4 regions of the Burkholderia mayonis genome follow, and region 4 is predicted to be linked to each of the others. Evidence: predicted binding sites of a transcription regulator. Region 4 holds the regulator's gene; each other region holds the start of a gene.
What was found. Region 4 encodes FNR, which switches genes on or off when oxygen is low (the NO sensors DNR and NnrR bind a similar motif). Its sites were predicted from a motif close to TTGATNNNNATCAA; they were not measured.

Region 1 (7,289 bases), 560 kb from region 4:
ATCGTCGGAAACTGGTCCGCGCGACGGATGCCGTACATCGCGCGCGCCTCCTCGACGCGCTGCGTCGCGATCCGCAGATCACGGTTGTTCGCGAGCGCGGTCTCGATCAGCGCTTGCAGCCGCGGATCGACGAAATACTGGCGCCAGTCGAGCTGGTCGAGCGCGCGCGCGCCGGCGCCCGTCGGATCGGCCGGGTAGGCCGGATAGGCAGCGGGCACGGGCGGCGGTTGGCGCGCATAGTCGGGCGCGAGAGACAGGCAGCCCGACACGGCCGCGCACAGTGCGAGCGCGGCGGCATGCCGCGACACTCGGCGCGCGATGCCGTGCCGCCGCTGATGCCGTTCGTCGTGGCGCGCATCGTTGCGCATGGTCATATCCTCGGTGGTCGATGAAGCCGACTGTTCTTCGTGGACGCCGCGCACACTCCCGAACATGCTCACCGTCGCGCGGCGCGGGCAAACGTCGCGCGATGCGCGCCGCTCTCTCGCGTCCCTTTATATCCGACGATTACCGTGTCCTATCTTGATCTGAGTCAGTGAGATACCGACTGGTCAGTTTTTAAGATGTCGCCATGCACGATGCGGGTGCGTCCGCCGCGCGGACGTCGCGCATCGCGAAACGAAACGACACAACGAACGGCCGCCCGCAGGGCGGCGAAGCGGCGGCGGACCATGCGAAACCGGAACGGCATCGATCAGGCGGCGACGGCGCGCGAAGCGGCACCGGCCAGGCCGCCGCGCTGCCGGTTGCCCGCCGACGTGCGCATCAACCAGATCCTCGACGCGGCGTTGGCCGAGTTTTCCGCGAGCGGCTTCGCGGGGGCGCGGATCGACGACATCGCCGCGCGCGCGGGGATGTCGAAGGGCGGTGTCTACACGCACTTCGGCAGCAAGGACGAGATCTTCGAGGCGTTGCTCGAGCGCTCGCTGACGCCGCCGCTGCTGGCGGCATCGAAGGCATCGAAGACGGCGCGATCGGCGCGCCGGTCGACGGGCGCGCGGAAGCCGGACATGGCGAACGCGCAACGCGCGGCGTTCGCGCAGGATCCTTTGAACGCATCGAGCGACGCCGAGGCACACGATGCGCCGAGTGCGTCGCGTCCGCCCGCCGCGTCGCGTTCTCCGGCGGCTTCATCCGCGCCGGCCGGGCCCGCGTCGCTCGCGGCGATCGTCGATCTGCTCGCGGGCGATCTCTATGCGTGGTCGACGAGCGAGCCCGTGATCGCGACGCTGCGTCTCCTGATCGCCGAAAGCCGGCGCGCGCCGCATGCGGTCGAGCGCTGGCAGAAGCAGGTCGAGCGCGCAGTCGCGACGGCCGTCGACCGGCTCGTGCGGCGGGGCGTCGAGGCGGGCGAGTTGCGCGAAGGCGTCGCCGCGCGCACGCCGCTCCTGCTCGTCGCGCCGCTCACGCACGCTTGCCTGCGACAGGCGCTGCGCGCGGCGCCCGCGACCCGGCGCGACATTGCTGCGGCGCGGCGCGACTACGCGCGTTTCATCGAGGAGCTGTTGACCTGACGAAATGCATGAATCCGGGTGCTGCGCGGCGGAAGCTTGACGGAAGTCAACTTTCCGTACGCAGAATCCCCCGATCATGAACTCACGTTTTCGGCATCCCGAACGGTTCCTGGCAACGATGGAGGAGTTCGATGCGAACGGCGGTTTTTTACGAAGCGCTCGAAAGCGCCGGGCTGCCGGAGCGCCGGACCGCCGAAACGACATCGACTTGAATCAGGAGGTTTTATGTATCAGAAGATCATGGTGGCGCTCGACGGCAGCGATATCTCGAAGCGCGGCCTCGACGAAGCGATCAAGATCGCGAAGGCGACGGGCGGACGGGTTCATGCGGTGTACGTCGTCGACAAGTCGGTGGTGTTCAGCTACGCGGGCCATTTCGACCCGAATGCGCTCCTCGAAGGCTTCCGCGACGATGGCCGCAAGGCGCTCGGCGAAGCGGAAAAGACGATGGAGGCCGCGCAGGTGCCGGGCGAAGCGGAGCTGTTCGAGACGGCCGGCATCGGCGAGGAAGTCGCCCAGGCACTCGAGCGCTGCGTGAAGCAGAACGGCGCGGATCTCGTCGTATTGGGCACGCACGGTCGCCGCGGCGTGCGGCGCGTCGTGCTCGGCAGCGTCGCCGAGCGCTTCCTGCGCACGTCGCACTGCCCGGTCCTGCTCGTGCGCGGCGAGGAAGCCGAGCATCGAGTGGAAGTGTGAGCGCGTCCCGCGCGCCACGAGAACAAGGAGAACGACATGACGCATCCTGACCGCAAGGCGATTGCTTCGACCGTCGCCGTGTTCGCTTCGCAAATCGGCCTGATCGCAGCGGTACGCGGGCTGCTCGTCGCCGACGGCTCGGCCCCGTACTTCGGGCTGTTCGCGATCGTGGCGGGCGTGCTCGGCTTCGTCGATCTGTATTACCGGCCGATCTTCGCACCCGCGTTCGCGCGGCAGCGCGTCGCGTTCGTCCATCGTCACGGGGAAACTGCGCGCGACGCATCGTGAACGGGATCCTGAGACTCGCGTTCAAGCTGCTCGTCAACGACAGCGCGAAGTTCACCGCGCTGATCGTCGGGATCACGTTCGCCGTGTTCCTGATGGTCGAGATGACGTCGCTGTTCGCAGGAATCCTGAACAAGTCGTCGTCGACCGTCATCAACATCGGCTCGAAGGTTTGGGTGATGGACCCCGGCGTGCAGACGATCGCGAGCAGTATCGGGATGCCGGATTACGTGCTCGACGCGGTGCGCAGCATCGACGGCGTCAAGTATGCGGTGCCGGTCTATTCGGGCGGCGCGCTCGTCAAGCTCGGCGACGGCACCTATCAGGCCGTCACCGTGATCGGCCTCGACGACGCGAGCCTGCTCGGCCGCCCGACGATGAAGGCGGGCCGCATCGAGGACATCTACGCCGAAAACGGCTTCATCGCGATCGACGACGCCGAGTTCCCCAAGCTGAAGAACCCGACGCTCGGCACGATGTTCGAGCTGAACGACAATCGCGGCGTGATCGTCGGCATCGCGAAGGTCGCGAGCAGCGGCCTGTTCGGCACGCCGACGCTCTACACGACCTACGCGCGCGCGACGCGCTACATTCCTTCGACGCGCTACACGACGTCGTACATCCTCGTCGAGCCGAAGTCGGACCGGGACATTCCGCACATCAAGCGGGAGGTCGCGGCGCTCGGCTATCTGGCGTACACGAAGGAAGAATTCATGCAGCACATCTCGGACTTCTATAAGTACGAGACGGGCGTCGGCACGAACATCCTGCTGATGACCGCGATCAGCTTCATCGTCGGGCTGTCGATCTCGGGCCAGACGTTCTACACGTTCATTCTCGAGAATCTCGAGAAATTCGGCGCGCTGAAGGCGATCGGCGCGAAGAATCGCGAGCTCGTCGCGATGATCCTGTTCCAGGCGACGTTCACCGCGCTCACCGGCTACGGCCTCGGCGTCGGGCTGTGCACCGTGCTCATCAGCGTCGCGCGGCTGCGCCTGCCGAGCTACGCGGCGCTCATCACCTACGGCAACCTCGCGCTCGCGTTCGGCATGGTCGTCGTGATCGCCGGGCTGTCGAGCTATCTCGGCGTGCGTCGCGTGCTGCGGATCGAGCCGTTCGATATTTTCAGAGGATGACGATGGCCGAACTCGCGATCGATGCGCGCGGACTCACCAAGTGGTTCGGTGAGGGCGAGGCGCGCACGCGTGCGCTGTCGGACGTATCGGTGCAGACCCGCTTCGGCGAGATGCTGCTGATCGTCGGGCCATCGGGCAGCGGCAAGACGACGCTGCTCAGCGTGATGTCGGGCATCCTGCGGCCGGATGAAGGCAGTGTAATGGTCGACGGCGTCGATCTGTGGGCGCAGGACAACGACGCGATCGCCGAATTCCGGCTCAACCGTATCGGCTTCGTGTTTCAAGACTACCATCTGTTTCCGCGCCTGACGACGGTCGAGAACGTCGCGATTCCACTGATCCTGAAGCGCCGCGAGTGGAACAGCGCGATCGATGCGGCGCACGAATATCTCGACGTCGTCGGCCTGAGAAATCGCGCGGCGCTGCCGCCCGTGAAGCTGTCGGGCGGCGAGCAGCAGCGCGTCGCGATCGCGCGCGCGATCGTCAGCCAGCCCGACATCCTGATCCTCGACGAGCCGACGGCGTCGCTCGACGGCGACACGGGCCGCACGATCATCCACTTCGTCAAGCACAAGGTGCTCAACGACAAGCGCTGCATCGTGATCGTTACGCACGACAGCCGCATCTTCGATTACGCGGACCGCATCCTGCGCATGGAGGACGGCAAGCTCACCACGATCGAGAAAGGAGGCGGCCAGTGAAGCAGCGGATCGTCTTTCTGGTCGCGCTCGTCGGGTTTTTCGCGAGCGTCGTCGCCGCGTGGGTCTACAGCATCCAGGAGCCGCCGCAGCCGCCCGTGTTCAAGCCGGCGTCGAATCCCTACGCGCGCGGCGTCTATGCGACGGGCATCGTCGAGAGCGATCAGACGTCGGGCGCGAACGTCAATGTGTATCCGGACGTCACGGGACCGGTCACGCATATCTTCGTGCACGAGGGCGACGCGGTGAAGGCGGGCGATGTGCTGCTCTCGCTCGACGATTCGGTGCAGAAGGCGACCGCCGCACAGCTCGCCGCGCAAGCCGACGCGGCACAGGCGATGCTCGACGAACTGAAGGCGCAGCCTCGTCGCGAGACGCTCGACGTCTCGGCGGCGCAGGCCGCCGCGGCCGCAGCGAGCCTGAAGACCGCGCAGGACCAGTACGACAAGCAGCGGCGCGCGTTCGAGATCGATCCCAAGACGGTGAGTCGCGACGCGCTCGACAACGCGCTGAACGGCGTGAAGGTCGCGCGCGCGAACCTCGACGTCGCCACGCGGCAGTACCGCCTGACGCGCGCGGGCGCGTGGATCTACGACATCCGCAATCAGGAGAAGCAGGTCGCCGCGCTGCGCCGGGCAGCCGACGCGTCCGCCGCGCTCCTCACGCACTACACGCTGCATGCGCCTGCCGACGGCGCCGTGCTCGCGATGAACGCGGCCGTCGGCTCGTATCTGTCGCCGCAGGGGATGTACGACACGTATACGCAGGGCAACACGCCGGCGATCGTGCTCGGCTCGTCCGCGAACCGCCTGCAGGTGCGCTGCTACGTCGACGAGATCCTGATCAGCCGGCTGCCGGCCGGCAAGGCGCCGAAAGCGCACATGTCGGTGCGCGGCACGCCGACCGAGGCGGATCTCGAGTTCGTTCGCGTGCAGCCTTACGTGACGCCAAAAATTCAGTTGTCCGATCAGCGGACCGAGCGCGTCGACGTGCGCGTGCTGCCGGTGATCTTCCGCGTCGTGCCGCACAAGGATCTGCGGCTGTTCCCGGGGCAGATCGTCGATGTGTACATTGCGTCCGATTAGCCGCGCACGTCGGTGCCGGCTGCGCTTCGCGGCGATCGCGCTCGGCTTTGCGTCGCTCGTCGCGGGTTGCGCGGTCGGGCCCGACTTCGTCCGGCCCGAGCCGCCGCACGTCGACGCATTCGTGCCGGACGGCGCCGCGCGCACGAGCTTCACCGCGAGCGGCGCGACGCAGACGCTCGCGCCCGATGCGCCATTGCCCGATGCATGGTGGCGGCTGTTCGGTTCGCGCGAGATCGACGCGGCCGTCGACGACGCGCTCGCCGGCAGCGCGACGCTCGCCGGCGCGCAGGCCACGCTCAGACGCAGCGAGCACGAACTGATGGCGGGTGCGGGCGTGTTCTATCCGCAGGTCGACGCGCAGGCGGGCGCGTCGCGGCAGCGCTACGTGCCGTTGCGCACGGGCGCGAATCTGCCCGCGTCGATTTTCAACTTGTTCACGCTGTCGACGACGATCAGTTACGCGCTCGACATCTGGGGCGGCGAGCGGCGCGGCGTCGAAGGGCTCGCCGCGCAGGCCGATGCGCAGCGTCACGCGCTCGCAGCCGCGCGCCTGACGCTCGCGTCGAACGTCGTCAACACGATGATTGCGCGCGCCGCCTATGCGGACGAGATCGCGGTCACGCGCGAGCTGATCGCGCTGACGGACGAGCAGATCCGCCTCACGCGTGCGCAGGTGAGCGCCGGCACGAGCGCGTACTCGGCCGTGCTCGCGCTCGACGCGTCGCGTGCGTCGCTCGATGCGTCGCTACCCGCGCTCGAGCAGAAGATCGGTCAGGCGGACGATCTGCTCGCGACGCTCGCAGGCCGCTATCCGGCCGAGTGGATGCCGTCGAAGCTGTCGCTCGCTGACATCGCGTTGCCGCCGCGGCTGCCGCAGACGGTGCCGTCGGAACTCGTGCGCCGCCGCCCGGACATCCTGCAGGCCGAGGCGGCGCTGCATGCGGCGAGCGCGAACATCGGCGTCGCGACGGCGGCGCTGTTTCCGAGCGTCACGCTGACGGCGTCGGGCGGCTTCGACGCGGCGCGGCTGCCTTCGCTGTTCAACGCGGCGAGCAAGACGTGGAGCGCCGGAGCGGGGATCACCGCGCCGCTCTTTCATGGCGGCGCGCTGTGGTATCAGCGCAAGGCCGCGATCGACGCGTTCGACGAATCGAACGCCGCCTATCGGCAGGTGGTGCTGAGCGCGTTTGCGCAAGTCGCCGACACGTTGCGCGCGCTCGATCACGACGCGGCGGGGCTCGACGCGCAGGCGCGCGCGATGGACGCGTCGCGCGAGGCGCTGCGGCTCGTGACGATCGAATACGAGACGGGCACGGCCGGCTATCTGCAGGTGCTGACCGCCGATCAGCAATACCGGCAGGCGCGGCTTGCGTGGGTGCAGGCGAGCGCGCAGCGGCTGCAGGATACGGTCGCGTTGTATGCGGCGCTGGGCGGCGGGTGGGGCGAATCTGCGGGGCGGTGACGGTGGGGCGACGGCGCGTGTTCTGCACGCCGTCAGGCGTGGCGCGATCGCGGCGCCTTGCGGGGGGGGGCGCATGTTTTTTCCGGTGGCCTCGCCTGTGCCGGGAGCTTCGCGGATGCCGTCGCCGTTCGCGAGCGTGGCGGCTACGCCGATCTTGCTTGCCACGCCGATCGCGCCGCCATCGCCGTCCTCGTCGATTCCGTTTAGCCGCTCGCCGCCGCCGTTTGCATCATCGCCGCGTCGCTTCTCCGCGCTCTTCGGCGGTCTTCGCGAGCAGCCGCCGCAGCACGGGCGGCGTGCATTCCTCGACCATCAGAAAGCGCGGCAGCGTGAGAAGCGGCGCGTCATGCCGGATCTTGCTCGGCTCGAGCGTGAAGCCGGCCACGTAGCCGGCTTCACGCGCAAGCGCGCCG
Region 2 (7,289 bases), on a different replicon from region 4:
GCGCAAGTCCGGCGGCGAATCGCGTCAATACTGCATCTCCGAGCGTAGACGGCTCACGTCGGGAATGAAGATGTCGCGGCCGTTGACGACGACGAGCTCACGCGTGCACAGATCGCGCAGCACGCGCGAGAAATGCTCCGGCGTGAGATTCAGCCGCGACGCGATCGCCTTCTTGCCCGTCTCTAGGCGAATCTGCAAGCCGGACTCCGCGGGCACGTCGGTCTGTTCAAGCAGATAGCTGATCACGCGCTGCGTACCCGAGCGCAGCGAATACGTCTCGACGTCGACAACCAACTGATGCAGCCGCATGCTGAGGCTCGCGAGCATCCTGCGCGCGAACACCGGATTGTGATCGAGCTCCTCGATCACGGCGGCCTTCGTCACGTGCAGCAGCAGCGTGTCGGTAAGCGCCTTCGCCGTCACCGCGTACGGCTTGTCCATGAACATCACCGCTTCGCCGAAACTGTCGCCCGGCCCGAGCAGACGCACGATCTTCTCGATCCCGAGCGGCGAGAACGAACTCAGCTTGATCTGGCCGTAGACGATCATGTGGAAACCGCCGCACGAATCGCCGCGGCTGAACACCGTCTGCCCGCGCGGCGCCTGCACGCGCATCGTGCCGCGCGCGAGATGGTCGAGCTCGCCGCGCGAAAGCGCGCTGAAAAGCGGCAATTTCGAGAGGAAGTCCTGTACGGGAATCTTGCTTTCTTTCATCACGCCCCCTGACTAGATCAGCTTCGAATAGGACGCCGAAGCGGGCCGGCCGAGATAGCCGTCGAACACCATGCCGATCGCGCGCACGAACATGCGCCCCTTCGGCGTAATGGCGATTCGGTCGGCGTCGATCGTCAGCAGGCCCGCTTCGCGATAGGGCTCGAGCTGCGCGAGCTCGGGCGCGAAATGCCGTGCGAAGTCGATGCCGTGTTTGCGGCCGATCGCGGCGAAATCGAGCGGCATGCTGCACATCGCCATCATGATGACGTCGCGCCGCAGCAGATCGTCGGGCGTCAGCGCGAAGCCGCGCTCGATCGGCAGACGTCCGGCGTCGAGATGGCGGTAGTACGTCTTCAGCGAGCGCGTCGATTGGCTGTACGATGCGCCGACCTTGCCGATCGCCGAGATGCCGAAGCCGATCAGATCGCATTCGGCCTGCGTCGTATAGCCCTGGAAATTGCGATGGAGACTGCGTTCGCGCAACGCGTTGCTCAGCTCGTCGGTCGGCTTCGCAAAATGGTCGAGCCCGATGTATACGTATCCCGCATCGAGCAGCCGCCGCATCGATTCGATGAAGATGCGCAGCCGATCCTCGGCGAGCGGCAGCTCCGGCTCGACGATCAGGCGCTGGGCCTTGAAGCGGCTCGGCAGATGCGCGTAGTTGTAGACCGCGATGCGATCGGGCGACAGCCGGATCACCTCGTCGAGCGTGCGCGAGAAGCTCGCGGGCGTCTGCCGCGGCAGTCCGTAGATCAGATCGATGTTGATCGACTCGAAGCCGGACGCTCGGCTCGCGGCGAGCGCGCGCTCGACCATCGGCAGCGGCTGGATGCGATGCACCGCTTCCTGAACGGACGGATCGAAATCCTGCACGCCGAAGCTCGTCCGATTGAAACCGAGCTCCGCGAGCGCCTGCAGCGTCTGCTCGTCGACCGTGCGCGGATCGATCTCGACGCCGAGCTCCGCGTGCGGCGCGAAATCGAAGTGGCTGCGCAGCGCACGCATCAGGCGCGCGAGCTCGCCGATCGCGAAGAACGTCGGCGTGCCGCCGCCGAGATGCAGTTGCGTCGTCACGCGGTCGCGGCCGAGATGCGGCGCGACAAGCTCCATTTCACGGATCAGGTAGTCGACGTAAGCGCTCGTCCGGCTATGGTCCTGCGTGACGATCTTGTTGCACGCGCAGAAGTAGCAGAGCGACTCGCAGAACGGCAGGTGCAGATAAACCGACAACGGCGGATTGCGCTCGGCCGTCGCGCGGCGTGCAAGATGCTCGCGGTACGCGCTCTCGTCGAATGTATCGGAAAACCGGTCGGCCGTCGGATACGACGTGTAGCGCGGCCCTTGGCGATCGAAGCGCCGGATCAGCGCTTCGGAAATCTGAACGTCCGCGAACGCGGACACGTCGTGGTGGGGAGCGGGCGCGGTCGTATCCGTGCCGTCGTTCGAATGCGTCGTGATGTCCATCTGCTTGTACCCTGGCATGCCGCGCGAAACGCCGGCGTTCCATTGTCAGGCGAGCGGCACGGATGGACTTGATGCAAATCAACCTCCGACGTTGCACGCGCGCCGCTTGCGGCGCGGCGCACGTGTACGCTGATGGGCTGACCGTCCGCTACGCGAGCACGAAGCGCCCGACGAGCTGTCCCATGTGTTCGGCCTGTTCGCGCAGCGACGCGCTTGCTGCCGCCGACTCCTCGACGAGCGCCGCGTTGCGCTGCGTCACTTCGTCCATTTGCGTGATCGCCGCATTGACCTGCTCGATCCCCTCGCTCTGCTGCTCGGACGCCTTCGCGATTTCGTTGACCACGGTGTCGACGCTGCGGATCGACGCGTTCACGCTGTGGATCGCATCGTCCGCACGCTTGAACAGCGACGAGCCGTCGGTCACGTGTCTGATCGACTCGTGAATCAGCTCCTTCACGTCCTTTGCCGCGGTCGCGCTGCGATGCGCGAGCGCACGCACCTCGCCCGCGACGACCGCGAAGCCCTTGCCCTGCTCGCCCGCGCGCGCCGCCTCGACGGCCGCGTTCAGCGCGAGAATGTTGGTCTGGAACGCGATGCCTTCGATCACCGACACGATCTCCGCCATCTTGTTCGAGCTGTCGTGAATCTTCGTCATCAGCGACACCGCACGCCCCATGATCCGACCGGTGTCCGCCGCGCGTTCGGACGCCTCGGCGCTCAGCGAGCTCGCATGCGACGCGTTCGACGCGGTGTGGCGCACCGTCGACGTCAGCTCTTCCATGCTCGCAGCCGTCTCCTCGAGCGACGCCGCCTGCGTCTCGGTGCGGCCCGACAAGTCGAGATTGCCGGCCGCGATCTGCTGGCTGCCGACCATCACGGAATCCGCGACGCGACGCGTCTCGGTCAGCGTCTGCGCCCAGACGTCGAGCAGCGCGTTAAAGCCGTCCTTGATGAACGCGAATTCGTCGCTCCCGCGCACCTCGAGACGCGCGCGCAGATCGCCGTCGCCGGCCGCGCGCATGCAGCCGGACAATTGCGCGACGTCGTCGTGCGTCGACATCGCGAACGCGACGAAGAGATACAGCGCGCACGCGACGAGCGCGACGCTCAGCGCCATGACCGCGATCACCTTCGTCTGCTCAGCGTGCGCGCGCTCGGCGAGGCGCTCGCGCAATTGCTGTGCGAGCACGCCGTGCGTGCGGTATAGCGCATCGATCGCGTCGGTGCCTCGCTGGAAGTATGTTTTCGCGTCGATCGCCGCGTCGCCGCCCGCGAGCGACGCCACGGTGCGCTGAAATGCCGCGACCGCGCCGAGATCGACACCGTCCAGCGCGTGCGCGCCGCCGCTGCCGCCGAGCCCCGCTTTCATCCGCTCGAGATGATGACGGATCACGCTCATCTGCTCGGCGAGGCCCATTGCGCGCGCCGCGAGTTCACGCTTGTCGGCGTCGCCGAACGAGCCGCCGCTCAGCGCGGCCGAACCCTTGCCACGCAGCACGCCGACAGTCTCGGCGGCGCCCGGCAGCACGAACAGCACCGAGTCGATCAGGTGATAGCTCGATGCATCCGGATCAACGCCCAACTGCGACGCGACCGCGAGGTCCTTCTCGAACAGGAAGATCGAGTGTATGACTTCGGTATGCGAATTAAAAAACTCAGCGGCGGGCCTATCGAGTCCGCCCGCCGCCGCCTTCGCATATTGGCTCGCGAGCGCGTCGACCGGCGCGACGACGTCGAATCTGCCGGTGCCGCGCACCTGCTGCTTCAAGGTCGACGCGAAGCGATCCGCGGTTGCGTTCGCCGCAGCGAACTTCGCGCGCATCGCGTCGTTGCCCGCGAGCACCGACGCGCCCGCGCCGCGCCGCATCTGCACCGCTTTCAGCAGATCCTGCGTCGTTTCGAGGATCGTGATGCCGTCGCGTTCGCTCTGCGTCGTCGCATACGCGTGAAGCGCGGTGGCGAGCGTCGCATAGAGCGCCGCGACGAGCGGCACCATGAACAGCACGGCGAGAATCGCGAGCTTCCTGGGCAATTTCAAGTGCGCCATCACGCGCATTCCAGGTCCAAATAATTGCTTGCTCATTCCTGCCCCTTTTCGATGTGATGAGACGACCGTATCGGCCTCAGTGCTGTATACGGATCGATCGGCCCGAGACTTGAATAAAATCAATCATCGGATATCGGCATCGAAAATTTCACCGCATCGTACAAATTGCGCCGCGCGCGACCGAAGCCGTTGTCGGCGGCGGCGCGAAGCACGTCAGCGACACGTACATGCTTCGGAACTTTGCGCACACCGCGTCATTTGCGCGCATCCGACGCGACGCCGGCCGCGCCATGCGTCGCTATGCCGCGAACGCGCTAATGCTCGGTGTCCCCGATCATCGTTTGATGCAGATCAAAAACGGCGCTCGATGTGGGATTCCGGCAACGCGCGATGCCGACGAACGCCGGCGCGCCGTCGCTGCATCGTGCATGTCCGGGGCCGTGCCGTTCAGGCCCAGTCGTCTTCGGCTGCCCGCATCGCTCGCGACTACCGCGAAATCGCGACCCGTCGCCGCGCACTAACCCGCGCACTAACCCGCGCACAAACGTTGGACCTGCATCGATTCACACACTAAGATACATCGCAAATACATCTTAAACGGAGCGCCAACGTGAAGATCCCTCTCGCGACCCATCAACCGACTCGACAGCCCGCCGGCCTGCCGGTGCTGCGGCTCGGATTCCGGCCGTTCTACCTCGGCGGCGCGTATTTCGGGGCCGTCTCGGTCGCGCTCTGGCTCGCGTCGCTGCACGGCTATCCGATCGCCGGCCGGACGCCCGGCATGAACGGCCTCGTCTGGCATGTGCACGAGATGGTGTTCGGCTTCTCGACCGCGATCATCGCCGGCTTTCTGCTCACGGCGATCCGCGCGTGGACGTCGTGCGATACGCCGCATGGCGCGCAGCTCGCCGCGCTGTGGCTGCTGTGGGCGGCCGGCCGCCTTCTCGTCTGGGCGGGCCCCGAACCGCTCGCCGCCTTCGTCGACTCCGCATTCCTGCCGATCACCGCGGTCATTCTGTTGCGCGTGCTGCTCGCCGCGCGCAACTATCGCAACGTATTCCTGACCATCGCACTCTTTCTATTCGGTATGCTGAACATGCTCTTTCATTGGTGGGCCGCGCACGAACGCTTCGATCGCGCGCTGCAGGCTGCATATGCGGCCGTCGGCTTCATCATGCTGTTCGTCGTCGTGATCGGGGGGCGCATCGTTCCGACGTTCACGATGAACGCAGTTCCCGGCTTCGCGGTGAAGCGCTGGAAATTCGTCGAGACGTTGGCCGCGCCCGTCACCGTACTCGCGCTCTGCGCGGATGCGACGAACTTGCCCACCTCGCTCGTCGCCGCGATCGCGTTCGCGGCGGCCGCGCTGCACGCGATGCGCGTCGTCGGCTGGCGCTCCTGGCGCGTCGGCGCACGGCCTATCCTGTGGATCCTGCATGTCGCGTATGCGTGGGTGCCGATCGGCTTCGCGATGCTCGCGCTTGCCGCGCTCGACGTCGCGCCGCACTCGCTCGCGATTCATGCGCTGACGGTCGGCGTGATCGGCTGCGCGATCGTCGCGATGATCACGCGCACCGCGCTCGGGCACACGGGCCGGCCGCTGCGCGCCGGGCCGACCGAGATCGTGTGCTACTGGCTGCTGATCGCGGCCGCGCTCGTGCGCGTGTTCGGGCCGTGGCTCGCGCCCGATGCGACGAGCGTCTGGGTCGATCTGGCGGGTGCGTGCTGGGTGGCGGCGTTCGCCGCATATGGGCTGCGCTACACCGGCTTCCTGACGTCGTCGCGCATCGACGGCAAGGCGGGTTGAACCGTCGATTCGTCGCGGCCCGACTCGTGACATCCGCACGGTTCGGCTGCAGCAGAGCGGGCGTCGAATGCCGCTTGCGCATCGATCGAACGATGAGAGACACGCGTTCCGATCGAGACGGGCTTCGAACGTTTTTCGATCTGATCCAGCTCAGCTTCGACGCCCTGCGAGAAACCGCGTCGCGCTAGCGTATATCCCGAGCGTGTTGCCGTCCGTCGCGGTAGCACGTTGACGAGACACGGCCCGTGACGCGCGCAATCCGGCTCCGCCTCGCATCTCACTTTCAGGTCGTAAAGACACGACTCGAAACAGGGTCTCCGCTCGATCACTTGCGGCTCGCCAAATAGATGCATACCATATACAGCAATTAGATTCCAAACCGAACCGAGCCGCGTCCCGCGTTCCGTTCCGAACCGCATCGTCGCGGCCGCCCTGCGCTACACGGATTCGCCCATGCCCAACGTCGACCAAGCCATACCGCTCGCACGAGCGCTCGAACAATCGTATCGGCACGGATTCGTGACCGACATCGAATCCGACTCGCTGCCGCCCGGTCTCGACGAGAACGTCGTCCGCGAGATTTCGCGCCGCAAGCGCGAACCGGAATTCCTGCTGAAATGGCGGCTCGCCGCGTTCGGGCGCTGGCTGACGATGTCGCCGCCCGATTGGGGCAAGCTGCGCATCGCGCCGATCGACTTCCAGGCGCAGTCGTACTATTCGGCGCCGAAATCGCTGAAGAACCGACCGAAGAGCCTCGACGACGTCGATCCGAAGCTGCTCGAGACCTACGAAAAACTCAACGTGCCGCTGCACGAGCGCGCGCGGCTCGCCGGCGTCGCGGTCGACGCGGTGTTCGACTCGGTGTCGGTCGGCACGACGTTTCGCGAGCAACTCGCCGAAGCGGGCGTGATCTTCTGTTCGTTCTCGCACGCGGTCGAACATCATCCCGAGCTGATCGAGCGCTATCTCGGCACCGTGGTGCCGCCCACCGACAATTTCTACGCGGCGATGAATTCCGCCGTGTTCTCCGACGGCTCGTTCGTCTACGTGCCGGAAGGCGTGCGCTGTCCGATGGAACTGTCCTCGTACTTCCGGATCAACGCGCAGAACACCAGCCAGTTTGAACGGACGCTGATCATCGCCGAGCCCGGCAGCCACGTCAGCTATCTCGAAGGCTGCACCGCGCCGCAGCGCGACGAGCATCAGCTGCATGCGGCCGTCGTCGAGCTCGTCGCGCACGACGGCGCGCACATCAAG
Region 3 (7,289 bases), 580 kb from region 4:
ATGCGTAACGCGCATGGCGTTCAATTTCGATGCATCACCACATAGGAAAAACCGGCGAAGCGCAGACCGATTGGCATTCGCTGTACGCGAGGTTCGGCACATGCGGAACATCGATTGTGCCGTTCTTCGTGCAAACGAAATCGGCAACGCGGCGAATCGCACCGACGTGTTCGCGGCGCCGTAAACGCCGGTGTCCCGCGCGGAGCGGCGAGACTGCCGCCTGCCGTCGAACGGCGCGTCGGCGGTCCTCGAACAACAAAATAATTCGAAAAAAACGACGGCATCCCGCGACTCAGACTCAAAAAAGCGGCCGCGCCCGAAGCCGGGCGCGGCCGCTTTTCAAAATCGCAACGGAGAACGCATGCCCGCTGCGCGACGCCGCGCGCTACGACGCCGCTTCAGGACTCGACGGCACGCGCACGGCCGCCGCTTCGCGTGCATCGCGCGCCGCCGCGCGTTCGTGCTCGGCGACCCACGACGCGATATCCATCTCTTCGTAGCGAACGAGACGGGTCTTGTGGAAGAGCCGGTAGCCGAGCCACACGACGAGGAAGAGCGGAATGCCGACGTAGGTCGCGAGCACGCCGACCCAATCGATCTTGTTCGCGAGGAACGCCTGGTAGTCCTGACCGAGGGCGATCACGATGCACAGCGCGAACGCGAAGATCGGGCCGTACGGATAAAGGTTCGATTGATACGGCAGTTGGCCGACCGAGAAGCCCTGGCGGATGAAGCCCTTGCGGAATCGATAGTGGCTGACCGCAATGCCGAGCCATGCGATGAAGCCCGTCATCCCCGACGTGTTCAGCAGCCACAGATAGACCGTCTTGTCGCCGTACAGCGACGACAGGAAACACAGCGCGCCCACCGCGGTCGTCGCGTACAGCGCGTTGCGCGGCACGCCGCCCGCCGAAAGCTTCGCGAACAGTTTCGGCGCGCGGCCTTCGGTCGCGAGGTTGTAGAGCATCCGCGTCGATGCATACATCCCCGAGTTGCCGGCCGACAGCACCGCGGTCAGGATCACGGCATTCATCACGCCTGCGGCGAACGCGAGGCCCGCATGGCGGAACACGAGCGTAAACGGGCTCACGCCGACGTCGGTCACGTCGCTCTTCAGCAGATTCGGATCGGTATACGGAACCAGCACGCCGATCACGAAAATCGCGAGCACGTAGAACAGCAGGATCCGCCAGAACACCTGGCGCACCGCACGCGGGATCGTCGTGCGCGGGTTTTCCGATTCGCCGGCGGCGACGCCGATCAGCTCGGTGCCCTGGAACGAGAAGCCGGCGATCATCGCGACGCCCATCATCGCGGGCAGACCGCCCGCGAACGGCGCGTCGCCGATCGTGAAGTTGCTCCAGCCGTTGCTCGGGCCGCCCTCCAGGATGCCGAAGATCATCAGCAGGCCGACGCCGATGAACGCGAGCACGGTGACGACCTTGATCAGCGCGAACCAGTATTCGGCCTCGCCGAAGCCGCGCACGGTCAGCACGTTGAGGAGGAACATCACGCCGAGGAACGCCGCGCTCCACCAGACGCCCGGCACGTCCGGGAACCAGTAATGCATGACGAGCTGCGCGGCGACGAGCTCGACGGCGATCGTCACCGCCCAGTTGTACCAGTAGTTCCAGCCGAGCGCGAAGCCGAAGCCCTCTTCGACGTATTTCGCGCCGTAGGTCGCGAACGAGCCGGACACCGGCATGAACGCGGCCATCTCGCCCAGGCTCATCATCAGGCAGTAGACCATCACGCCGATCAGCAGGTACGCGAGCATCGCGCCGCCGGGGCCCGCCTGCGAGATGGACGCGCCGGACGCGACGAACAGGCCCGTGCCGATCGAGCCGCCGATCGCGATCATCGTCAGGTGACGGGCTTTCAGGCTGCGGCGCAGCTGAGGGGGATTCGATTGTGCGGTTGAGCTGTCGGAATTCGGGTGTGATGACATAACGGGCTGGCAAGGAGCGGCGGGCGACGGTTCGACGCCGCGCCGGGCAGGACGCCGGATTCGGCGCGTCCCCGGGACGATCTGCGGCGCGCCGCGCCGCACGCATTTTTTGCGCAGCGCGGATTCTACCCGATTCGTCAGACGTCGCCTGCAACATGACGTGCTGCGACGCGCAAGATCGCGATGAGCAAAACGCTTTGTCGATCAAGGGGTTGCGCGCAGAACGCGGCGGCTCGGGGCTCGCGGTCGCGCATCGCGAGCGGGCGCTCGTCCGATGCACTGCGGCATTAAAAAGTATGATGATTTCGCGAATGCCGCTCATTCGCTGCGACGCACAACGCGCGGACACGCCGCGATCGGCCGCGCCTGCGGCGGCCAAAAACGGAAGGGCCGCTCGTAGCGGCCCTTCTCTTCTCCCTGATTTGCCTGCTAACCCTGCATTACACCGCCCGCGGCACTGGATGCAGCGGCACCCGGCGCGGCGCGGCCTTCGCCGCCTGGCGCGCATTGCTTGCGTCGATCTCGGCGATCAGATCGTCGAGGCGCTCCAGATGCACGCTGTTGTCGTGGTCCCACGGATGGAAGCCCGGTCGGAAGTAGTCGATCCATTCGCGCGCGATCAACGCGAAGATGCCGTTCCTCGGGCTCCACAAATACTTGACCAGCTTGCCGATGCCGAGGCCCTTGCCGATGCGGCGGCGATGCGCGATCAACAGGCGCGTGTTGAAGTCGAACAGCGTCGCCCAGAACACGACCGTGACGAGCCCCATCGCGCCCGTGCGAACCAGGTAGTTCTTCAGGTTCGGCTTCATCACGGTGCGCCACACGTCATACGCGACCGCCTTGTGCTCGGTTTCCTCCATCGAGTGCCACATCCACATCTGGCGGTAGCCGTCGACGTCGCTGGTCGTGATGCGGTTCGCGAGCACGAGGCCCGTAAACATCGCGGTGTAGTGCTCGAGCGCCATCGTGATCGCGAGCTGCGCCGAATGCGGCAGCACCTTCTTGAACCAGCCGAGCACCGTCCACAGGCGCTTGTCGAGCTTGTGCGCCGGCATGCCGGCCGCCTGCAGCAGATCGTTGAACTCGACGTGCTCGCGCGTGTGCATCGCTTCCTGGCCGATGAAGCCGGCGATGTCGCGCTTCAGATTGGGTTCCTCGATCCGGTCGCGATAGTTGCGGACCGAATCCATGAAGAAGCGCTCGCCGGCAGGGAACAACAGCGACAGCGCGTTGAACAGATGCGTCACGCCTACGCCTTCGGCATGCCAGTCGCAGATGCGATCGGGCGGCAGGGCGAAGCGGATATCGCGACGGACAATAGCATTCACGGTGTTTGTCTCCATGTCCCGCAACGGGACGTCGGTGCGACTCGATGCAACGCCCTCGATGGTTCGATTTGGGAATTAGGGCGCGGTCGCAATCTCACATCAAACCATCAATCAACGTTACATTGATTGATGTCATGATAGGAGAGGTTCTCAGTCAGCGCAAGAACGACTTCACGCAAAAAACTTATTCGCCGTTGCAGAATCCTCCGCCTCGCACGCGCCCGCCCTGTCCGCATACCGGGTTGCGCGGCCCGCGGCGACGCCCGAGCGCTTCCTTCAAACGCTAGCCCCGCATGCCGAACAGCGGGCACGGATAGCATCCGCGTACGCTGTTCGACGTCTGCCGCGGCAGTCGCCGACGCGCGTTTTTCGCACCGCACAAACCGCATTGCACCCATCTCCAGGCACCAGGCGCGCAATGCGCCGCGCATCGCGCGAAGGCGCATGCTCGCACACTCGCACGCGTCGACGCCGTGTTCGCGGCGCTGCAACACGCTCTCGCACATCCTCGCGTCCGCGCCGACGCGCGCGATCCGCGGCGACGCACGCACGACGCACTCGCACATTCATCGGCCGGCGCCTTTTCGCCGCGCGTCCGAATGCGTCGCCGCGCGAATTGATCCACGTCAGCGATGCGCGCGTCGCGTGTAGTGCAATGGACGCATCCCACATCACAAGCTTCTCAGGGGGTCTCATGAAACTGACGTTCCTCGGCGCGACGGAAACCGTCACGGGCTCGAAGTATCTGCTCGAGGACGCCGGGACACGCGTCCTGATCGACTGCGGGCTGTTCCAGGGCACGAAGAAGCTGCGGCTGCGCAACTGGAGCCCGCTGCCCGTGCCCGCCGACTCGATCGACGCCGTCGTGCTCACGCACGCGCATCTCGATCACAGCGGCTATCTGCCCGTGCTCGTGCGCGAAGGCTTCAGCGGGCCGGTCTATTGCACGCACGGCACGGCGGAGCTCGCCGAGATCATGCTGATGGACAGCGCGCGGCTCCTCGAGGAAGAAGCCGATTTCGCAAACCGCCACGGCTATTCGAAGCACCATCCGGCATTGCCGCTCTACACCGTCGACGATGCGCGGCGCGCGCTGCAGCGTCTCGCACCGCGCGAATTCGACGCGCCGACGCCGCTCCCGGGCAATCTGCACTTCCGATTTCTGCCGGCCGGGCACATTCTCGGCGCGGCGAGCGTGGTCGTCTGCTGGCGGCACACGCTGATCGCGTTCTCGGGCGATCTCGGCCGCCCGCACGATCCGATCATGCGCGCGCCCGTGCCGCCCGTTCACGCGGATTATCTCGTCGTCGAATCGACGTACGGCGACCGGCTGCACGACGCGAGCGATCCCGAGGCCGAGCTCGCCGACGTGTTCTCGAAGACGTTCGCGCGCGGCGGCGTAGTCGTGATGCCGTGCTTCACGGTCGGGCGCGCGCAGGAGATCCTCCACTACATCGCCCAGTTGAAGAAGACGGGCCGGATGCCGCACGTGCCCGTCTACCTCGACAGTCCGATGGCGACGAGCGTCACCGAGATCTACCGGCGGCGCCTGAGCGATCATCGGCTCACGATGTCCGATGCGGACGCGATCGGCCATGCGGCGACGATGGTGCGCACCGTCGAGCAATCGAAGGCCATCGCCGATCACAACGGGCCGATGGTGATCATCGCGGGCAGCGGGATGGCGACGGGCGGCCGCGTGCTGCACCATCTCGAGCGCTACGCGCCCGACAGCCGCAACACGATCCTGCTCGTCGGCTACCAGGCGGCGGGCACGCGCGGCGCGGCGCTCGCCGCGCACGAGCCGACGGTGAAGATCCACGGCGAATACGTGCGCGTGCGCGCACAGATCGAGATGATCTCGTCGCTGTCCGCGCACGCGGACTACAGCGAGATCCTCGCGTGGCTCGGCGCGCAGTCGAGCGCACCCGCGCGCACGTTCGTCACGCACGGCGAGCCCGCGGCGGCCGACGCGCTGCGCCGCCGGATCGAGGAGTCGCTGCATTGGCATTGCGAAGTGCCGTCCTATCTCGAATCGGTCGAACTGGAAGATGCGCCCGCGCGTGCGAAGTAAACGAGAAGAACGGGACGCCGGGTATCCATGCCTGCCCGGCGTTTCGGCATGCCGAACACGTCGGACGAATCGTTTGGAAAGTGAAGCGATGCGCGCCGAATCGTCGAGATCGGCGCGTCGAATACGCTGATGAATGCATCGCCCGCGATCCGCCGCGTCAGCGAACGGGCTTCGATGTTTCGGCACACTGAACGATTGCGAGAATCGAGCGACCGCGAACGGGTTTTGCCGGATGCCTGGCGTCTGCGAAACTGCGCATCCGAGAAACGACGGACAGAAACGTTGCATCGGGCTACGCGACACGCCGCATGACAAACGTGTGCTGCACAGGCATGCGCGACACGGCCCCCCGCCGCGCCGCGGGCACCGAAGCGCGCGCCGCCGCGCGAACGGCGGCACGGCTTCGATCAATACATATGCATCCCGCCGTTGATCGCGAGATCGGCGCCGGTGACGAACGCCGCATCGTCCGAGCACAGGAATGCGATGAGCGCGGCCACTTCGTCGGGCTTGCCGAGCCGGCCGACCGGAATCTGCGGAAGAATCTTCGCTTCGAGCACGTCCTGCGGCATCGCTTCGACCATCGCGGTCGCGAGATAGCCGGGCGACACGGTGTTGACCGTGATCCCGCGCTTCGCCGTCTCGAGCGCGAGCGTCTTCGTGAAGCCGTGGATGCCCGCCTTCGCCGATGCATAGTTCGCCTGACCGAACGCGCCGCGCGAGCCGTTCACCGAACCGATGTTGACGATGCGTCCGAAGCGCCGCTCGACCATCCCGGCGATGAACTGTTTCGTCACATTGAACATCGCATCGAGATCGGTGCGCATCACGGTGTCCCAGTCGCCCTTCGTCATCTTCAGGAACGTCGCGTCGCGCGTGATCCCCGCGTTGTTGATCAGCACATCGACCTTGCCGAAATCGGCGAGCACCTTCTCCGCGCAACGCTCGCACGACTCGTAGTCGGCGACGTCGACACCGTATGCCTTGAAATCGCGCCCGGCGTCGCGCTCGTGCATGAGCCACGTCGACACATGATCGTTGCGCTCCGAGTGCGATACCGCCACGGCCATGCCGGCGTCGTGCAGCCGCCTGCTGACCGCCGCGCCCAATCCACCCATACCGCCCGTCACAAACGCCACGCGTTTTGCTTCCATCACGGCCTCCTGATGAGGTGCCCGGTGCGGCATCGACGCCGCGCCGCGCGGCCGATAGGCAGCATCGCGCGGTCATGATCCGGGCAGGGGTTGAGAAAAATGCTGCTTGCAGCGCGCCACGAAGAACGCGCGCCGATTCGTATGCGCGGCAACGTGCCGAAACCGGTTGCCGCGACGCTGCGTGAAACGCTGCAAAGCTACCGCGTTTTACTGTAAGCGCGCACTCACTCGATCCGTTGACCTGGGTCAAACGGATGCACGGCACGAGTCCACGCTGCTGCTGTAGGAAACGCCCTACAGCGCTACGCTGATGCTTACCCGATCTTCAACGTTCGCCGATTTCGATGCCGCAGTTTGCGTTCCATACTGGCAACCATAGGGGCGGTCCGTCGATGATCGCTCCGACCCGCGTTTCGTCGACTATGCTCATAGCGGGCAGGCTTGCCTCAGCCGATTCGGTCATCGCAACGAAACGGCGGATTGCGCACGATGACATGCGAGCCGAGCTCCCGGACGTCAGTCTCAGCGGTTTGCACACATCGTCCGGCATGCCGTGCGACGCATGTCGATCGCTTCGTCGACGCCGTCGCGCAATGCGGCGCTTCGTGCCGCGCCACGTCGCAGCGATCCTCGATCGTGCCAATCGAGCGTCGCCGCATGAAAGGAGCCGATTATGCTGACCGCCTCAGTCAATGAAGTTGCGCCTTCCGTCGTGCCGCAACGATCCGTGTTCCCGTTGCATCCCGTCGCGGCCAACGACGCGCCGAAGCAGCCAGCGATCC
Region 4 (7,289 bases):
CGGTTCGCGGTTCGCGGTTCGCGGTTCGCGGTTCGCGGTTCGCGGTTCGCGGTTCGCGGTTCGCGGTTCGCGGTTCGCGGTTCATGATGATCGATGCAGCGCTGCTTCGGCGCGCATCATGAAACGCGCGTTCGAATTCTCTTTTGGCGCCCGCGTCGATGCAACGCCGTGGGTCTTCGCGCTATATCCGCGAAATCGGTACCGTACCAGCGCCGATATCGATGCGCGCTCGCCCCGAGAAGCGGCAATAGCGCCGGTCCCAGCATCGACAGCGACCGCCGCGCCAACGGATGCGCATCCGAATCCGCGCGCAAGCGATGCGCATCGACGCGGCGCATTGCATCGCGATGCAACTCATACGCCGCGCCCTCAAGCACACCAGGCACACCGAGCCGAGCCGCAACGCGAGCCACGTGCAGCGCGGCGCGCCGGCACTCAACCGCCCATCGCCCCCTGCGTATTCACATACAGCGAATACAACCCATGGCTCGCCGCCATGAACAGCCGGTTCCGATGCCGTCCGCCGAAGCACACGTTCGCGCAACGCTCGGGCAGCGCGATGTGCCCGATCGCGTCTCCTCCGGGCGTGAACACGCGCACGCCGTCGAGTTCGTCGGTGCCCATCCCCCAGCCGCACCACAGGTTGCCGCGCGCGTCGACGCGAAAGCCGTCCGGCGTGCCCTGCCCCGCGTCGATCAGCACGCGTCCGTTGCGCACCGACTTGCCGTCGCTCGCAACGTCGTATGCGCGGATCGTGCGCGGCCGCCCCTTCGATTCGACGACGTACAGAACCGATTCGTCCGGCGAAAACGCGAGGCCGTTCGGCCCCGGCACGCCGTCGACGACAGGCTCGACCGCGCCTGTGTGCGGATCGATACGGTAGACGCGCTCCGGCATCTCCGATTCCTGCTTCTCGCCTTCGTAAAAGCTCTGGATGCCGAAGTCCGGATCGCTGAACCAGATCGAGCCGTCGGACTTCACGACCACGTCGTTCGGCGAATTGAAGCGCTTGCCTTCGAAACGCTCGGCGAGCACGGTGATCGCCCCGTCGTATTCGGTGCGCGTGACGCGGCGCGTCAGATGCTCGCACGTGACGAGGCATCCCGCACGATCGCGCGTGTTGCCGTTCGCGTTGTTCGACGGCTGCCGGAATACGCCGACCGCGCCGCTCTGTTCATCCCAACGCAAAATCCGGTTGTTCGGGATGTCGCTCCACAGCAGATAGCGGCCGTCGCCGAACCACACCGGGCCTTCGGACCAGCGCGCGCCCTGATACAGGCATTCGACGGAAGCGGACCGGATGCGCAGCGAATCGAAGCGCGGATCGAGCACGCGGACGGCCGGATCCGGATAGCGCCGGGAATCGATTGCGTCCATCGCGCTCACGCCTTGCCGAGCTGGCCGTCGCGCAAGCGCCAGAGACCGAGCGGATTCGCGTCGGCGAGCGCGGCCGGCAACAGCGCCGCGGGCAGGTCCTGATAGCAGACGGGCCGCAGGAAACGCTCGATCGCGAGCGCGCCGACCGACGTGCTGCGCGGGTCCGACGTCGCCGGAAACGGCCCGCCGTGCACCATCGCATGCGCGACCTCGACGCCCGTCGGATAGCCGTTCGCGACGATGCGGCCCGCCCTGCGCTCGAGCGTCGGCAACAGTTTGCGTGCCAGATCGACATCGTCGTCTTCGAGATGGAGCGTCGCGGTCAACTGCCCTTCGACGTGCTCGGCAAGCACGATCATATCGTCGACGTCGCGGCACACGACGACGAGCGACGTCGGCCCGAAGATCTCGCCTGCGAGTTGCGGGTCCTGGACGAACTGCGTGTGCGTCGTCGTGAAAAGCGCGGGCAGCGCAGCGTTCCGCGCGTCGCGGCGCGTGCCTTGCGCAACTTCGCTCACGCCGGCCGTCGCGCGACGCGCCGCGATCGCGCTCTCGTACGACGACGCGATGCCCGCCGTCAGCATCGTCTGCGCGCCCTTTTGCGCGAGCGCCTGCGCGGCCGCGTCGACGAACGCCTTCAGGTCCGGCCCGTCGAGCGCGACGACGAGCCCCGGGTTCGTGCAGAACTGTCCGACACCGAGCGTCAGCGAATCGACGAAGCCTTGCGCGATCTTCGCGCCGCGCGTGCGCAGCGCACCCGGCAGCACGAAGAACGGATTGATGCTGCTCATTTCGGCGAAGACCGGAATCGGCTCGCGCCGCCGCGCGGCGACGCCCATCAGCGCGACGCCGCCCGCGCGCGAGCCGGTGAAGCCGACCGCCTTGATCGCCGGATGCGCGACGAGCGCCTCGCCGATCGCGTTGCCCGCGCCGACGACGAGCGAGAACACGCCTTCGGGCAATCCGCAATCGGCCACCGCCTGCCGGATCGCGCGTCCGACGAGCTCCGACGTGCCGAGATGCGCGGGGTGCGCCTTCGCGACGACTGGGCAACCGGCCGCGAACGCCGATGCAGTGTCGCCGCCCGCGACCGAGAACGCGAGCGGGAAGTTGCTCGCGCCGAACACCGCGACGGGGCCGACCGGGATCTTCTGCAAGCGCAGGTCGGCGCGCGGCAGCGGCTTGCGTTCGGGCTGCGCGGAATCGAGCGTCGCGTCGAGCCAGCGGCCGTCGCGCACGATCGACGCGAACAGCCGCAGTTGGCCGACCGTGCGCGCGCGCTCGCCTTCGAGGCGCGCGACGGGCAGCGCCGATTCCGCATGCGCGCGCTCGATCAATTGATCGCCGAGCCCGGCGATGCGCTCGGCGACCGCTTCGAGAAAACGCGCGCGCGCCTCGAGCGGCGCTTGGCGGAACGTGTCGAATGCGGCGCTCGCGAGCCGGCACGCGCGGTCGACGTCGGCCGCGCCGCCCGCGCCGAACGCCGGCTCGAGCTCGACGCCCTGCGCTGGATCGTATGCGCGCATCGTGCCTTCGGTGCCGCGCACCGCGGCCGCGCCAATCAACATCTCCCCAGTGATCTGCATGCTTCCTCCGGATTGAAAAATCTGCCGTGGACGGGCGCGCGTCGCGACGCGCGCCGCCTGCGGATGAATTGGGCGAATCGGGTCATGCGGGCGAATCGGACGAATCGGAGCGACTCGATCGGACGCGCCGATCCGGCATACGCGAATCGCATTATCCTGCCAGAGCGAGCGACGCGCCGTGTCGCTCGAATCGGCGAGCGCGGCGGCGAACACCCGCACGAGCGCCGGATACGTCACGCGCAGGCCCTGTTCCGTGATCGGTCGACACGTGGGCGCGGCGCGCCGCAACCGCGATGGACGGAGGCTCGAACAGGCCCTTGACGACGCATGGCAAGCGCCTCCGATGAGATCCCTTGCTCGGCGCAAGATGAAAGACATGCGAGCGACGCGGCGGCGGCGCCGTTGCATCGACTGCAAGAATTCACGATGAGTCTTGCTTCGAAATATCCACGACACGCGCGGCGCGCCTTCATCAATCCCGAAGCGTTGCACCGTATCGAGCAGTTCGAGTCGGTCGTGGTCGGTTCGCACGAAGTGCGATACCCGTCGACAACAGCGTGAGCTCGCGCTTTTCCAGCCATTCGCAGACAACGCGCGCACTCGGGTCTGCGCTGGGAAACGCACAAGCCGCGCGAGCACTCGCGATTCCGCGACGGCGCTGAACCGGCTCGATGTCCGAATCGCCGGCCCCCAACACCGCTACCAACGCGGATTATTCCTCGGCACCCGCCGCGCCGTGCTCGGCCGCGCGAACTTGTACGGCAATTCCTGCCGATCGAGATAAGCCTGAATCGTCGGCCATTGAGCGTCCGCGAGCAGCATTTCGCAGACGTGCGGCATATCGGGCGACGCGCTGTCCACGCCGATCAGGTCCGGCAGCGAGTACCGGTCTGCGTCTTCGGTCAGCAGTTCGAGCGTGACATACGGCATTGGTCTCCTCCTTTTCCGGTTGAACGAAACGAACAAGCGGGCGCAGCGGCTACGCCCATCGGCACGCATCTCCGACGCCAGCGCCGGCCGTCCTCCATCGAACGCCGCACGAAACACCGGGAACGGTATCGCCCGATGTGTTTCAAATCAGCATCGGCTCGCGTCGGCAGGCGAGCAAGCCCGAGATCCGGTCAAGTCTATTACGGCATTGAGGAACGCGGCATGAGCCGACCCGGTCGACACGCAAATCGCGCGCAAAAAAACGCCGCATTCGATCGAAACCGGAAAAGTCGGGCGCCGCGTTTACTCGGCTGCGTCAGTTGGCTGCACCGTAGTCAGTAATCGTTTACCTTGTAAAAAGACATCGTCAAACTCGATCGGCCGAACGGCCGATCTTTTCTCAACCGCACCACGGAGACATCATGTACCAGCGCATTCTTGTTGCAGTCGACGGCAGCGAAACGGCACGCCACGCATTCGACGCGGCGCTCGACATCGCGAAGACGAGCGGCGCGCAACTGCAGCCCTTCTACGTCGTGGAAAATGCTGCGATCTACTACAACGTGCCCGGCTACGATCCGTCGATCCTGCGCACGCAACTGCTTCAGCAGGGCAACGATCTGGCGAAGGAATTTGCGCGGAAGATGCAGGAAGCCGGCGTGACGGGCGCGATGAAAATCGGCGAAGCGTCGTCGCTCGCCGACGTGCCGTCGCTCATCGTCGACGGCGCCAAGGCGTTCGGCGCCGATCTGCTCGTGCTCGGCACGCACGGCCGCCGCGGTTTCAAACGACTCGTGCTCGGCAGCGTCGCTGAACAGTGCGTGCGTCACTCGGCGCTGCCCGTGCTGCTGATCCCGTCCGCCGCCCATCCGGAAGATCAGGAAAGCTGACCGAACGCAATGGATGCGATGTTTCGCCGCAACCGCGCGTTGCGGCCGAACAAGGAAATCGCACGGAGCGTCGCGGCGTTTTGTCGCTAAACAGGCTTTGCCCACGATGGGACAATGGCCCTGTTGATTCAACCTCAGAGCCATCCATCATGCTTACGCCCGTCGCCCGACCCGCCGCCGCCGCTCCCGTCCATGCCTCCAGCACGTGGGCACCGCGTCAGGCCGCACACTGCTCGACGTGCGCGATGCGCCATCTCTGCATGCCCCAAGGGCTCGCACCCGAGGCGCTCGCGCGTCTCGAATCCGTGATCTGCACCGCACGCCCGGTCCGGCGCGGCGAAACGCTGTTCCGCGAAGGCGACAATTTCGACAACCTGTACGCGGTTCGCTCCGGATCGCTGAAGACCATCGCCACACGCCACGACGGCCGCGAGCAGGTTACCGGCCTGCATCTCGCGGGCGAAGCACTCGGCCTCGACGGCATCTGCGACGACGCGCATCCGCGCACCGCGGTCGCGCTCGAAGACAGTTCGGTCTGCGTGATTCCGTACAGCGCGCTGAAGACGCTGTGCTCGGAAGCCGGCACGATGCAATTGCGAATGCACAAGCTGATGAGCGAGCAGATCGTCCGCGAGACGTCGCAGACAATGGTGCTCGGCTCGCTGAACGCTGAGGAGCGCGTCGCGGCGTTCCTGCTCGACGTGTCGTCGCGCTACATGAAGCGCGGCTATTCGCCTAACGAATTCAACCTGCGGATGACGCGCGAAGACATCGGCAGCTATCTCGGCATGACGCTCGAAACCGTCAGCCGCACGCTGTCGAAATTCCACAAGCGCGGGCTGATCGAGATGCAGGGCCGGGTGGTCCGCATCGTCGATTTCGACGGCCTCCATCGCCTGTAAACCCGCGCGGCTCGTTTTTTTCATCGCATCACATCGAATCAATCGAGAAACTGCGCGGCACGCTTCTTGAGCGCCGCGCTGAACTCATCGAGCCAGCCGATCGACAATCGCCAGCTCTGCCAGTAGAGTTCGACGTCGATGCTCTTTCCTTCTGACAAATCAACGAGTTCGCCCGCGGCGATCTGACGCTCGATCATCCGCTCCGGACACATTCCCCAGCCCAGCCCCGCCTCGCACGCGCGCAGATAGCCGGCGACGTGCGGAATCCAGTGCTGCGGCGGATCGAGATCCACTCGCGTCACGCGCCGGATGAAACGTGCCTGCAGGCCATCCTTCGGATTGAACATCACGCACGGCGCGCGCCGCAGCGCGTCGCGGTTGATGCCGTTGCCGAAATAGCGCGCGTGGAACGCGGGCGAGCACACCGCGTGATAGCGCATCCGGCCGAGGCGCGTCGAGCGGCAGCCCTGGATCGGCTCGGCGAGCGCCGTCACCGCGCCCTGCACGCTGCCGTCGCGAATCCGTTCCGCCGTGTAGTCCTGATCGTCGATCACGAGATCGAGCAGCGTGCCGCTTTCCGCGCAGAACGGGCCGACTGCGTCGACGAACCAGGTCGCGACGCTGTCGTCGTTGACGGCGACGCGCAGTATCGGCCATGCGCCCGTCTCCACGCCGGCGAATCCTGGCATGTGTCCGGACAGTTCGGCTTCCAGCATCCGCACGCGCTCGGTGTGGCGGCACAACAGCGCGCCCGATGTCGTCGCGACGCACGGCTGCCCGCGCTTGACGAGCACGCTCCCCACTCGCTCCTCCAGCAGCTTCACGCGCTGCGACACTGCGGAAGGCGACACGTTGAGCGCTTTCGCCGCCCGTTCGAACGAGCCGTGACGGATCACTTCGGCGAGCGCATCGAGCAACGCGTAGTCGAGCATCAGTTTTCCTTAATCAGCATTAGATTATTTAGCTTTTCTTACTCAAGCGATCATCGCAGACTAGCGCCTCTCGCTCCGTTAGTCCATCGCCTGAAGCAACAACGAACATGAACTGGATCGCTTTTTCTCACGGCGCGATGCTGTGCGCATCGCTCATCGTCACCATCGGCGCGCAAAACGCGTTCATCCTTCGGCAGGGAATCATGCGCTCGCATGTCGGCAAGATCATTCTGCTCTGTACGCTGTCGGACATGATCCTGATCGGCGCGGGCGTCGGCGGCGCGTCGGTGCTCGTCGAACGCTACCCGACCTTCGTTCACGCGGTGCTGTACGTCGGCCTCGCTTATCTCGCGTGGTTCGGCCTGAGCGCGCTGCGCCGCGCGTTCAAGCCCGGCCACGAGACGTTCGACGCGACGGGCGCCGCCGTCGCGCCGCCCGTGCAGCGCGCATGGCCGATCGTGCTGATGACGCTCGCGTTCACGTGGCTCAATCCGCACGTGTATCTCGACACGTTCCTGTTGATCGGCACGGCCGGCGCGCGCGAGCCGGAAGGCGCGCGCAGCGCATTCGCAATCGGTGCGATGACGGTCAGCGCGATCTGGTTCGTCACGCTCGGATATGGCGCGCGTTTGCTCGCGCCGTGGTTCAAGCGCGCGCTTGCATGGCGCGTGC

Region 1: the regulator FNR is predicted to act here: its motif matches at 1,551-1,564, upstream of WS70_RS29430 (universal stress protein).
Region 2: the regulator FNR is predicted to act here: its motif matches at 2,247-2,260, upstream of hemN (oxygen-independent coproporphyrinogen III oxidase).
Region 3: the regulator FNR is predicted to act here: its motif matches at 3,896-3,909, upstream of WS70_RS29320 (MBL fold metallo-hydrolase RNA specificity domain-containing protein).

Annotation. Positions count from the first base shown of each region.
Region 1 is NZ_CP013387.1:2,344,309-2,351,597, reverse strand. Features, by position in the region: gene WS70_RS29440 (efflux transporter outer membrane subunit) at 1-374, opposite strand, end outside; gene WS70_RS29435 (TetR/AcrR family transcriptional regulator) at 672-1,514, shown strand; gene WS70_RS29430 (universal stress protein) at 1,740-2,210, shown strand; gene WS70_RS29425 (DUF2964 family protein) at 2,247-2,498, shown strand; gene WS70_RS29420 (ABC transporter permease) at 2,495-3,631, shown strand; gene WS70_RS29415 (ABC transporter ATP-binding protein) at 3,628-4,332, shown strand; gene WS70_RS29410 (HlyD family secretion protein) at 4,329-5,414, shown strand; gene WS70_RS29405 (efflux transporter outer membrane subunit) at 5,392-6,876, shown strand; gene WS70_RS29400 (polysaccharide deacetylase family protein) at 7,106-7,289, opposite strand, start outside.
Region 2 is NZ_CP013386.1:1,272,012-1,279,300, reverse strand. Features, by position in the region: gene WS70_RS06430 (hypothetical protein) at 1-48, shown strand, start outside; gene WS70_RS06425 (Crp/Fnr family transcriptional regulator) at 25-714, opposite strand; gene hemN (oxygen-independent coproporphyrinogen III oxidase) at 727-2,178, opposite strand; gene WS70_RS06415 (methyl-accepting chemotaxis protein) at 2,327-4,261, opposite strand; gene WS70_RS06410 (NnrS family protein) at 4,836-6,032, shown strand; gene sufB (Fe-S cluster assembly protein SufB) at 6,486-7,289, shown strand, end outside.
Region 3 is NZ_CP013387.1:2,328,826-2,336,114, forward strand. Features, by position in the region: gene WS70_RS29300 (amino acid permease) at 386-1,948, opposite strand; gene WS70_RS29315 (metal-dependent hydrolase) at 2,389-3,279, opposite strand; gene WS70_RS29320 (MBL fold metallo-hydrolase RNA specificity domain-containing protein) at 3,974-5,353, shown strand; gene WS70_RS29325 (beta-ketoacyl-ACP reductase) at 5,761-6,507, opposite strand; gene WS70_RS29335 (helix-turn-helix domain-containing protein) at 7,181-7,289, shown strand, end outside.
Region 4 is NZ_CP013387.1:156,536-163,824, reverse strand. Features, by position in the region: gene WS70_RS19375 (SMP-30/gluconolactonase/LRE family protein) at 436-1,377, opposite strand; gene WS70_RS19370 (aldehyde dehydrogenase (NADP(+))) at 1,383-2,963, opposite strand; gene WS70_RS31690 (hypothetical protein) at 3,291-3,524, shown strand; gene WS70_RS19365 (hypothetical protein) at 3,663-3,893, opposite strand; gene WS70_RS19360 (universal stress protein) at 4,316-4,783, shown strand; gene fnr (fumarate/nitrate reduction transcriptional regulator Fnr) at 4,933-5,685, shown strand; gene WS70_RS19350 (LysR family transcriptional regulator ArgP) at 5,724-6,617, opposite strand; gene WS70_RS19345 (LysE/ArgO family amino acid transporter) at 6,725-7,289, shown strand, end outside.